DNA from 2 places in the Rahnella sp. ChDrAdgB13 genome. Region 1 is predicted to be linked to the other one. Evidence: predicted binding sites of a transcription regulator. Region 1 holds the regulator's gene; the other holds the start of a gene.
What was found. The regulator PhoB, encoded in region 1, activates phosphate uptake and scavenging genes when phosphate is short. The targets are predictions, from matches to a motif close to CTGTCATAAAACTGNCNNAT.

Region 1 (5,638 bases):
GCTGGCTTTCGCTGCATCAAATTCCAGCTGCATTTTCTCAACACGCTGCGCCGTTTCAGACGGTTTGATCTCCTGATAACTTTCAATCGCCGGATGCGAGGTGGAACCGCACAGCGGGCAGGGTAGGCCGCTTTGCAGATTCGCGCGTTCTGCCGTCAGGCTGACGATCAGTTCCTCGCTTTTCAGCCGCGCTTTGACATCATTCAGATGCTCGAGCTGTTTCTGGCATTGCAGACGGATTTTGCCAAGGCGTTCTTCTTCTTCCGCGATTGCCGTCTGATTCTGCGCAAAATCCTGATGCTGCTGACGGACACGTGAGTCGAGCTGAGGGAAAATCTGTGCGAGTGAGAACAGCTGCTGGCGTACCGGACGCAGTTGCGCCAGTTCAGATTGCCGCTTCTGCAACGCCGTCAGCGGCTGCTGTTTTTCCAGTTCAACCTGACGCTGTTGCTGAGTCTCAAGCGCGGCGGTCAGCGTGGTGTGTTTCGCCTGATGCTGCTGACTCTGTACCTCCAGTTTCTGCCGTTCTTCGGTGATTTTCGCCAGCGTCGCGTTATGCTCACTGGCCTGTTTCTGTACTTCACTGACGGCCTGCTGCGTGTCAGTCAGTGATTTGTGCCACCGGGCAATTTCGCTATCCAGCGGCAGAACTTTTTCGTCCATCAGCGTCTGTAGCTGGCGCTGCTCTCCGGCCTGTTTCTGGCGAGCGGTTTTCGCCTGTTCCAGCGCCAAAGCCAGCGGTGTCATCTGTGCGGCCTGTTGTTGCTGTTGCTGAACCAGTTGCGTGAGCGCCTGCTGTAACTCCTGTGTTTCTTTCTCACAGCGCAACCGGTCGCTGAGCAGCGGACGCAGCTTTTCAGCCGGTTCACTGCGCGCGAGTTGTTGCAACTGCGGCGCTGCGGCGAGGTTTTCCTGCTCTGCCGCCGTCAGCTGCTGCTGAGATTGCTGATATTTTTGCTGCACCTGTTGCCATTGTTGCAGCCAGTTCAGATCCTGCTGGCGCTGAAGCGCCTGCTGGCTGAGGATAATTTCCTGCGCGTTCAGCGCGGCAAGTTCCGTTTCAAACGCCTGACGCTGCTCTTCGCTGAGCAACTCGATACCTGCCATACGCTGATACAAACCGTCGAGCTGATTTTTGGCTTCTTTATGTTGTTCAAACACGCGCTCAGAAAGCCGCCCGTAGATTTCGGTGCCGGTGAGTTCTTCCAGCAATTCCGCGCGGTCGTTGGCATCGGCATTCAGGAACGCGGCGAACTGGCCTTGTGAAAGCATCATTGATTTGGTGAAACGGCCAAAATCCAGCCCGGTCAGCTCGGCGATGGCATCAAGTTTATCGCGCACTTTGTCGGCCAGAATTTTTCCATCGGCCAGCAGTGCCAGTTCCACTTTCGGCGCCTGTAAATTGCCGTCCGGCGAGTTTTTGGCCCGGCGCTGGCTCCAGAACGCGCGGTAGCCAATGCCTTTGACCTCAAACTCGACTTCCGCCAGCGATTCGGCGGTGTGGCGGGTCATCAGTTCATTCTGACTCGGCGTGACGTTCAGACGCGGTGTCTGGTGATAAAGCGCCAGACAAATGGCGTCGAGCAGGGTGGTTTTCCCCGCGCCGGTCGGGCCGGTGATGGCAAATAAACCGTTGCTGGCAAACGGCTCAGCGGTGAAATCAATTTTCCATTCGCCTTCCAGCGAATTCAGGTTTTTTAAACGCAGACTGAGAATTTTCATTGTGCGGCATCCTCTGCGGACTCGCCGCTGGTAACCTGACTGACAACCTGTTCGAACAGCGTGCGCATCCTTGCCTGACGCGGTTCGTCGGGGGCGGTTTCCTGCGCCAGCCGCCGCTCGAACACTTCGCTGACACTCAGTTCGCTGAGCGTTTCTTTTTCCTGTTGTTCGATGCTGCTGATGCGCTGTTCTTTACTGCGGCGCAGCAGAACGACTTCCACCGGCAAATCTGCGGTCAGCGTCTGAATACGCCGCTGGATATCACTGAGATAATCCTGCGTGGCGACTTCGATATCCAGCCAGACCGGCTTTTGCATATCGCCGCCTGCAAACTGCGCCAGCTGTTTTTCGATTTCAGCCAGCGAACCTTTGATGATCTGCATGGGCTGGAAAACCGGGATTTCCAGCGTGTCGATGGCGTTAAGCGTTGCGCCGTCGAAATCGAGTAAGTACACACTTTTGGCTTTGCTCAGTTCGTCAAAACTCAGGGCAATCGGCGAGCCGCTGTAACGGATATGTTCGGTTTTTGCGACGCACTGGGCGCGGTGAATATGCCCGAGCGCCACGTAATCTACCGGCGGAAATGCCTGGGCCGGGAAGGCGTCGAGCGTGCCTATATAGATGTCGCGCACGGAGTCAGACGTGCTGACGCCGACGGTGGTCAGATGGCCGGTAGCAATAACCGGCAGCGGCATACCCAGTTCGTCGCGTTTGGCCTGCGCGGCCTGCCACAGGGTGTCGTAATGTCCGGCGATGGCTTCCTGTAATGCCAGCTGTTTGTCGCTGCCGGATTGTCCGGCCTGACTGGCGAGCAAATCGCGCGGACGTAAAAACGGGATAGCACAAAGCACCGCGCCCGGTTTCCCGTCACGCTGGTTTAACACTAAAATCTGTTCAGAGAGGTCTTCACCGACGGTGGCAATCACCCGCGTATTCAGGCACGAAAGCAGTTCGCGGGATTCATTGAGGGTGGCGACGGAATCGTGATTCCCGGCCAGCACCACCAGCTGACAGCCGGTTTGTTGTAATTCCACCACGAAGCGGTTGTACAACTCGCGGGCGTAACTGGGCGGCGAACCGGTATCAAAGATGTCCCCGGCGACAATGACGGCGTCCACCTGATGCTGCTGCACCTGACCGGTCAGCCAGCGCAAAAATGCCTGATGTTCAGCGGCGCGGCTTTTGGTAAAAAAGTACTGGCCGAGGTGCCAGTCGGAGGTGTGGATCAGGCGCATGAGACTCCCGTGTGAACCCTGTATGACGACAATGGTGCAAAGTATAAACGTCGTCGGGGGAACCTGTCCCCGATAAATCAGACCAATTTCAGCAGGATGGCGGGAATTTATCTGTCATATTTGCCTTAAATGAACCATCATTTTCATTCATAAATCTGTCACAAAACTGACGCATAATGGCGCCCGCAATCAAATAAAAGATCGCTAACCTATTGGCAGGACCTACGATGGCTAGACGTATATTGGTGGTTGAAGACGAAGCTCCAATCCGTGAAATGGTGTGTTTTGTACTGGAACAGAATGGATATCAGGCAGTAGAAGCTGAAGATTTTGATTCAGCGATTGGTCAGTTAGTGGAACCTTACCCAGAACTGATCCTGCTCGACTGGATGCTACCCGGCGGTTCCGGTATTCAGTTTATTAAGCACCTTAAACGTGAAGCGCTGACCCGCGAAATTCCGGTGATGATGCTGACCGCTCGCGGTGAAGAAGAAGATCGGGTGCGCGGCCTGGAAGTCGGTGCCGATGATTACATCACTAAACCGTTTTCACCAAAAGAACTGGTTGCCCGTATTAAAGCGGTGATGCGCCGGATTTCGCCAATGGCGGTCGAAGAAGTGATCGACATGCAGGGGCTCAGTCTGGATCCGTCGTCTCACCGGGTGATGGCCAACGAGCAGGCGCTCGATATGGGGCCGACCGAATTTAAGTTGTTACACTTCTTTATGACCCATTCCGAACGCGTTTACAGCAGAGAACAGTTGCTCAATAACGTGTGGGGCACTAACGTTTATGTGGAAGATCGCACGGTAGACGTGCATATTCGTCGTTTGCGTAAAGCGCTGGAAACCAGTGGACATGACAGAATGATCCAGACTGTTCGTGGTACCGGATATCGTTTCTCAACGCGTTATTGAGTCCCCCACAGCGGAGAACCTGTGTGTTAGAACGTTTGTCATGGAAACGTCTGGCCGGCGAATTTTTTCTATTTTGTCTGCCAGCCCTGATCCTCGGAATTTTCGTCGGCCATTTCGGCTGGCTCCTCTTTGCGTCGCTGGTCGCGGCGCTGGGCTGGAATTATTACAATCAGCTTAAACTCTCTCACTGGCTGTGGCTTGACCGCAGCATCACCCCGCCGAACGGGCGCTGGAGCTGGGAACCGCTGTTTTACGGGCTGAACCAGATGCAGATGCGCAACCGGCGACGTCGTCGTGAATTAGGTCAGTTGATCAAACGTTTCCGCAGCGGTGCCGAATCGCTGCCGGATGCGGTGGTTCTGGCGACGGAAGAAGGCAATATCTTCTGGTGTAACGGACTGGCGCAGGATCTGCTTGGTTTCCGCTGGCCGGAAGATAACGGCCAGCATATTTTTAACCTGCTGCGTTATCCGGAATTCCGCACCTGGATCCAGACCCGTGACTTCAGCCGTGCCCTGAATCTGCAACTCAATAATGAACATTACGTCGAGTTTCGCGTGATGCCGTATTCCGAGGGGCAGCTTCTGATGGTGGCGCGTGACGTCACGCAAATGCGTCAGCTCGAAGGCGCGCGACGTAACTTCTTTGCCAACGTCAGCCATGAACTTCGCACGCCGCTCACTGTGTTGCAGGGGTATCTGGAAATGATGGAAGACGCCAAGCTGGAAGAGCCGTTCCGCACCAAAGCGCTGGATACGATGCAGGAGCAGACGAGGCGCATGGACGGGCTGGTGAAGCAACTTCTGACCCTGTCGAAAATCGAAGCATCCGCCAATATCGATATGCACGAGAAGGTCGATATTCCGGTGATGCTCAGCATGCTTGAGCGGGAAGTGCAGACGTTAAGCGGCGGGAAACATGAAGTGGTGTTTCGGGTAAACGAAAAGCTGAAAGTCTTTGGCAATGAAGATCAGCTGCGCAGTGCAGTGTCGAATCTGGTGTATAACGCCGTGAATCACACCCCGCCGGGCACGCGGATTGAAGTCAGCTGGCAGCAAATTCAACATGGCGCGCAGTTTCAGATAAGTGACAACGGGCCGGGCATTGCGCCGCAGCACTTACCGCGTCTGACCGAACGTTTTTACCGTGTGGATAAGGCGCGCTCACGCCAGACCGGCGGCAGCGGACTGGGGCTCGCCATCGTAAAACATGCGCTCAGCCACCATAATTCGAAACTCGAAGTCCTCAGCGAAGTCGGCGTCGGCACGCGGTTTATGTTCACGCTGGCACCAAAATTGATTGTTCCTCAGGGGTCAGACTCCCCGGTCACCGTAAAACCTTAATTTCAGCAATTTACGTGAAGTCTGTTATCAGCCGATAGCAGGCTTTTTCATTTCTATTTATGGCGCGATTCTGCCTGATGATCATGAATTTATTTCACGTCCCATGAAAATTCCTCTGTTGTGAGTGAACAGGCTGCATGACAGTATGGCCTTAAAGCCGTTTAGACATCCAGATGTCTATAAGTAACGCAACGTAATTATTTACTTTGTAAATCATTCGCATTCCGCCAGGGGCGTGATGCCATAAGGAGTTTTCATGCAACGTACTACCCCTCCGTTCCGCGCTGACGTCGTTGGCAGTTTCCTGCGTCCGGCCGCGATCAAAGAAGCCCGCAAACAGTTTCAGGCCGGTGAAATTAATGCAGTACAGCTGCGCTCGGTGGAAGACACTGAAATCCGCCGTGTGGTGGATTTGCAGCGT
Region 2 (5,638 bases), on a different contig from region 1:
GTCGGGCTGATTGGCCTTTGCTACAGCGGATATCTGCTGTACCTCGGTATTCCAAACTTCCTCAACATTGACCACCGCGAGGGGTTCCTGTTCTCCAGTTTGACGCTGGCGATGGGGGTTCTGGTTCTTGAGTTGTTACTCGCACTGACCGTGCTGATGTGGGGTTATGGAACGAAATTGTTCTAACCAATGAGATGAGGTCGGAGTGACGTAGTATCCCTCCCCTGAAAAGGGGAGGGTTGGTCAGAAGCACTTCACCGCGTTATTCCTGCCAGTTTTTCAGCTTACTGGTTTTGCCGATCCCCGGGTTAAAACTGTTGGTCGGGTCAGCCTGCCGGTAAAATTCCTTCAGATGCGGTTTTGCAATATACAGATGTCCGACATTGTGTTCCGCCGGATATTCGGCACCTTTGGCATCCAGCAACTCGAGCATGCGGTGTTTCAGCGCCTTACTGTTCGCCCCTTTTTTGACAATGTAATCCTGATGGAAAACGTGGCACATAAAATGGCCGTAATAGAGTTTTGCCACCAGCTGGTTATCAATATCCTCCGGCAACGTTTCAAACCAGTCGCGATCGTTGCGGCGCAGTGCGATATCCAGCGCCAGAATGTCTTCCACTTCTTTCTCATGCACAGCGTGATAACGAACGGCGGCACCCGCCGCAGCGAAGCGGTGCAGAAACGCCTTTTTGCCTTCGTCGGCGGAACAGATAAAGAAATCACCCTGATTTTCGCTGAAGAAACGGGTCAGAAACGTTCTGGCTTCATCAATTCCGGGGCCGGACATTTTCAGCAATAAGTGATGCTCAAACCGGTCACGATATTGCTTCATGCGGGGCGGTAAATGATTCGGCAGCGCTTTACTCAGGCACTGCATTACGCGATCGCTGAAATGTTTCGGCAGGAAAGGCACCTTGCTGGCGTGTGCGTCAAACTTCCCTTTGGCGGTAAACATATCCGGCATTTTGTCTGTGCCGAGCTTGTCGATCATCAGGAACGTATCTTTACCGTACACTTCGGTGATATCGAAAATATCCCGGTGCATGTATTCGCCAGCCACCGGAAGATTCGCAAAATCTCTCAGGATCTGACGACGTAACTCAGTGAGAACCGCTGTGTCATTAGTGCCGATATAGAAAACCTGCTGCTGGGTTTCGGCCGGGAAAGTATCGAGACGGACGGCGAAAACCGCCAGCTTCCCGGCACAGCCCGAGGCTTCAAACAAACGGCGCTCATCGGCGTTAAAGCGTGATGGCGTATCGGCATCCACTTCGCGGACACGCGCCGCGTAATCATGGTCCGAAGCCAGCCGCTGATCGTGCAGAATATCAGCTTCGAGATAATCGCCTTTTTCCAGCCGTGTCAGAATCTCTTCCGGCGTCTCACCCAGATTGATCCCCAGATGGTTTATCAGCCGGAGTTCTCCCTGCGCATCAATCTGCGCATACAACGCCATTTCCGTATAAGCCGGACCACGTTTCACCAGTGAACCGCCGGAGTTGTTGCATATCCCGCCGATGACGGAGGCACCAATGCAGGATGAACCGATGACCGAATGCGGCTCGCGGTTATACGGCTTGAGAATTTTTTCGAGCTTATACAACGTGCTGCCGGGGAAACCGATCACCTGATGGCCGCCGTCGAGCAGCTGGATCTGATCGAGTTTCAGGGTGCTGAAAATGACGATGTCGCGGTCATAATCGTCGCCGCTCGGCGTCGAACCTTCGGTCAGCCCCGTATTGGCGGCCTGCATGATGACAATTTTGTCGGCCGCGATGCAGGCTTTAAGCAGTTGCCATTGTTGAAGCAATGTCTGCGGGAATACCACCGCCAGCGCCTTGCCGCCGCCGGAGCGAAACCCCTTGCGGTAGCGCTCGGTATTGCTGTCGCCGGTCAGGACATGGCGGCTTCCGGCGATTTCTTTCAGCGTGGTGATGAGTGACTGATTATCCATTTCATCTTCCTTTTTTTGACGTAGGTTCTGCAATCATAGACTTAAATGCCACATAACAGGCTACAGATCATTCAGGATAATTACCGAGGGATTTCTCTTAAGTTGCTACATTTTTGTCATATGCTGTCCACTAAATCGTCATTGATGTGTCACAAAACTCGCGCTTAATGAACGCCAGATAACGAAAGCAACCGAGAGACAGCATCATGGCGCAAGCTCAACTTAAGCTGGCACAGGCTGAATATCCTCAGGCCGGGCAGCAACATCTGAACAAAGTGCTGGACGTGAAAGGCCTGGTGAAATCCTATAAATCAGGTCAGCGTGTTCTTAATGACATCAATTTCGATCTTCACGCCGGTGAATTTGTTGCGGTCATTGGCCGTTCCGGTGCGGGGAAATCGACTCTGCTGCACGTGCTTAACGGCACGATCCCGTTAACCGACGGCAGTGTGGTGTGTCATTACGAAAACGGTGAGCAGCAGGAACTGGCGGGTCTGACCGGCAAAGCGCTGCGTCGCTGGCGTTCGGGCTGCGGCATGATTTTTCAGGATTTCTGCCTGGTTCCGCGTCTGGACGTGTTAACCAACGTGTTGCTGGGGCGTCTGAGTCACACCTCCACGTTTAAATCCTTCTTTAATCAGTTCGATGACGAAGACCGCGCCCGCGCGATTTCCCTGCTGGAATGGTTGCACATGTTGCCGCATGCGCTGCAACGTGCTGAAAACCTCTCAGGGGGTCAGATGCAGCGTGTCGCTATTTGTCGCGCCCTGATGCAAAACCCGAAAATTTTACTGGCCGATGAACCGGTTGCCTCGCTGGATCCTAAAAATACCCTGCGTATCATGAACGCCCTGAAAAAGGTCAGCGAAGAGAACATCGCGGTGATGGTTAACCTGCATTCCGTAGAACTGGTAAAAGATTACTGCACCCGCGTGATCGGCATTGCGAAAGGGCAGATTATCTTTGATGGTCATCCGGATCAGTTAACCGACGGGATCTTGCAGCAGTTATATGGCGAAGAACACGACGTTAATTCCTGATGCTCACGCGTTGTAACGAATGTTTTAATAAATAAATTCCGTATTTTATTTCGGAAATAAATTTTAGCCGTACTTATTTTCACTTTCTCTCAATCTACACAAGGTCATCATTAAATGAAGAAGTTATTACGTCTGGCGGTCTTTGTTGCAGGTTCCCTTACCGCAATGCACAGCATGGCAGAAGATGCGCCTAAAGAATTGAACTTAGGTATCCTGGGTGGTCAGAACGCCACTCAGCAAATCGGCGATAATCAGTGTGTAAAAGATTTCTTCGATAAAGAATTAAATGTGGATACCAAACTGCGGAATTCATCCGATTACTCGGGTGTTATTCAGGGATTATTAGGCAAGAAAGTCGACATGGTATTAAGCATGTCGCCTTCTTCTTTCGCGTCTGTGTATATTAATAACCCGAAAGCGGTAGATCTGGTCGGTATCGTAATCGATGACACCGACAAATCCCGCGGTTATCACTCCGTTGTTGTCGTAAAAGCGGACAGCCCGTACCAGAAACTGTCTGACCTGAAAGGCAAATCATTTGGCTTTGCTGATCCGGATTCCACGTCCGGTTACCTCATTCCGAACCAGACTTTCAAGAAAGAGTTTGGCGGTACGACGGATAACAAATACAACAACTTCTTCTCCAGCGTGACCTTCTCCGGCGGCCACGAGCAGGATATCCTCGGCGTGCTGAACGGGCAGTTTGAAGGCGCGGTAACCTGGGCTTCCATGATTGGCGATCGCGAAACCGGCTATACCTCCGGCGCGTTCAACCGCATGATCCGCATGGACCATCCGGATCTGATGAAGAAAATCCGCATTATCTGGGAATCCCCGTTAATTCCTAACGGCCCGATTCTGGTTCGCAGCGATTTGCCACCGGCATTTAAAGCGAAACTGGTTTCAGCCATTAAGAAACTGGATAAAGACGATCACGCCTGCTTCGTGAAGGCCGTTGGCGGTAAACAACATATCGGCGAAACGTCTCTGGCTGAATATCAGCAGATTATTGATATGAAGCGTGAATTGACGAAGGGTGGCCGTTAATACCCTGACTTCCTCCCCTTTCACGGGGGAGGAATAAAAAATCTCCATGTAAACCGGAAATATTATTTTGAATAAAGACTTCAATCGTTACTACCAGAATATACGCGGTAAGCAAAAGCGCGAGGCGCTGATCTGGTCAGGGCTGATGCTGCTGTTATATTTATGGTCTGGCAATGTTTCCGAACTTAATCTGAAAACTATTATTGTTTCAGCTCCCAGCTTTTTTGATTACATCGGTCAGACGGTTCCGGTTCTGCACTGGTCATTATTATTCGCAGACGGACACACCGAAGGTTCTCTGGCTTACTGGGGATACCGTCTCAATATCCAGTTACCGCTGATTTGGGAAACTATTCAGCTGGCATTGTCTTCAACGATTTTGTCTACCGCGCTGGCCGTTGTACTGGCGTTTCTTGCCGCCAGCAATACAGATTCCCCAAAATGGGTGAAATTCAGTATCCGCACGTTTGTGGCTTTCCTGCGAACTATGCCTGAACTGGCCTGGGCCGTGATGTGCGTAATGGCCTTTGGCGTCGGGGCTATTCCGGGCTTTATCGCGCTGACCTTACACACCGTCGGCAGCCTGACAAAATTGTTCTACGAATCTATCGAAACCGCGTCGGACAAACCGGTGCGCGGCCTGAGAGCCTGCGGAGCAGGGCGCTTGCAGCGCATGCGTTTTGCCATGTGGCCACAGGTTAAACCTATCTTTTTGTCCTACAGCTTTATGCGTCTGGAAATTAACTTCCGCCAGTCGACCATCCTCGGCCTGGTGGGCGCGGGCGGGATTGGTCAGGAACTGATGACGTCCATCAAGCTTGACCGCTATGACCAGGTCAGCATGACGTTGCTGCTGATTATTCTGGTGGTTTCCGGGATGGATTATCTGTCGGGTAAATTACGCAAACGCGTGGTGGAGGGCACTTTCTGATGTTAACTGACGCGCTTGAACCTCATGTCATTGCTGGCCTGAAACAGCAGCACGCACATCTGTTTTCCGCGCAGCGTCGTTACCTGCGTTATCTGGCAATTCTGGCTGTCGTGATTGTGTTGTATTACATCTATTTCTTCAGCTATTTCGGTATTCCTTGGAGCGAAGTAGTGCGCGGCACCCGCGAAGTCGGGCGTTATTTCCTGCGCATGTTCGTGTGGCATAACGTTTCCGAATGGCCGTTTATGTACTACTTCTCGCAGATTGCGATCACGCTGGCGATTGTGTTTGCCGGGACGGTCACCGCCTCTTTCCTCGCACTGCCGCTGTCTTTTCTTGCGGCGCGAAATGTGATGTCCACGCCGGTTCTCCGGCCGGTTTCACTGGTGATCCGCCGCATTCTGGACGTACTTCGCGGTCTGGATATGGCGATCTGGGGGCTGATATTTGTCCGCGCTGTTGGCATGGGGCCGCTGGCCGGCGTGCTGGCAATTGTGATGCAGGATTTAGGCTTACTCGGCAAGCTTTACGCTGAAGGCCACGAAGCAGTGGAACGTTCACCCAGCCGCGGCCTGCGTGCGCTGGGCGCATCTCCGCTACAGACGCACCGTTTTGGTATTTTCACGCAGTCTTTCCCGACGTTCCTGGCGCTGTCGCTGTATCAGA

Region 2: a site for PhoB is predicted at 2,101-2,120, ahead of phnC (phosphonate ABC transporter ATP-binding protein). Genes of this name have one in related genera too.

Annotation. Positions count from the first base shown of each region.
Region 1 is NZ_JAEMGT010000001.1:54,567-60,204, forward strand. Features, by position in the region: gene sbcC (exonuclease subunit SbcC) at 1-1,722, opposite strand, end outside; gene sbcD (exonuclease subunit SbcD) at 1,719-2,957, opposite strand; gene phoB (phosphate response regulator transcription factor PhoB) at 3,185-3,874, shown strand; gene phoR (phosphate regulon sensor histidine kinase PhoR) at 3,898-5,217, shown strand; gene J8X26_RS00295 (cobalamin-independent methionine synthase II family protein) at 5,474-5,638, shown strand, end outside.
Region 2 is NZ_JAEMGT010000079.1:60,649-66,286, forward strand. Features, by position in the region: gene J8X26_RS19145 (Yip1 family protein) at 1-186, shown strand, start outside; gene dld (D-lactate dehydrogenase) at 263-1,954, opposite strand; gene phnC (phosphonate ABC transporter ATP-binding protein) at 2,161-2,994, shown strand; gene phnD (phosphonate ABC transporter substrate-binding protein) at 3,109-4,041, shown strand; gene phnE (phosphonate ABC transporter, permease protein PhnE) at 4,109-4,972, shown strand; gene phnE (phosphonate ABC transporter, permease protein PhnE) at 4,972-5,638, shown strand, end outside.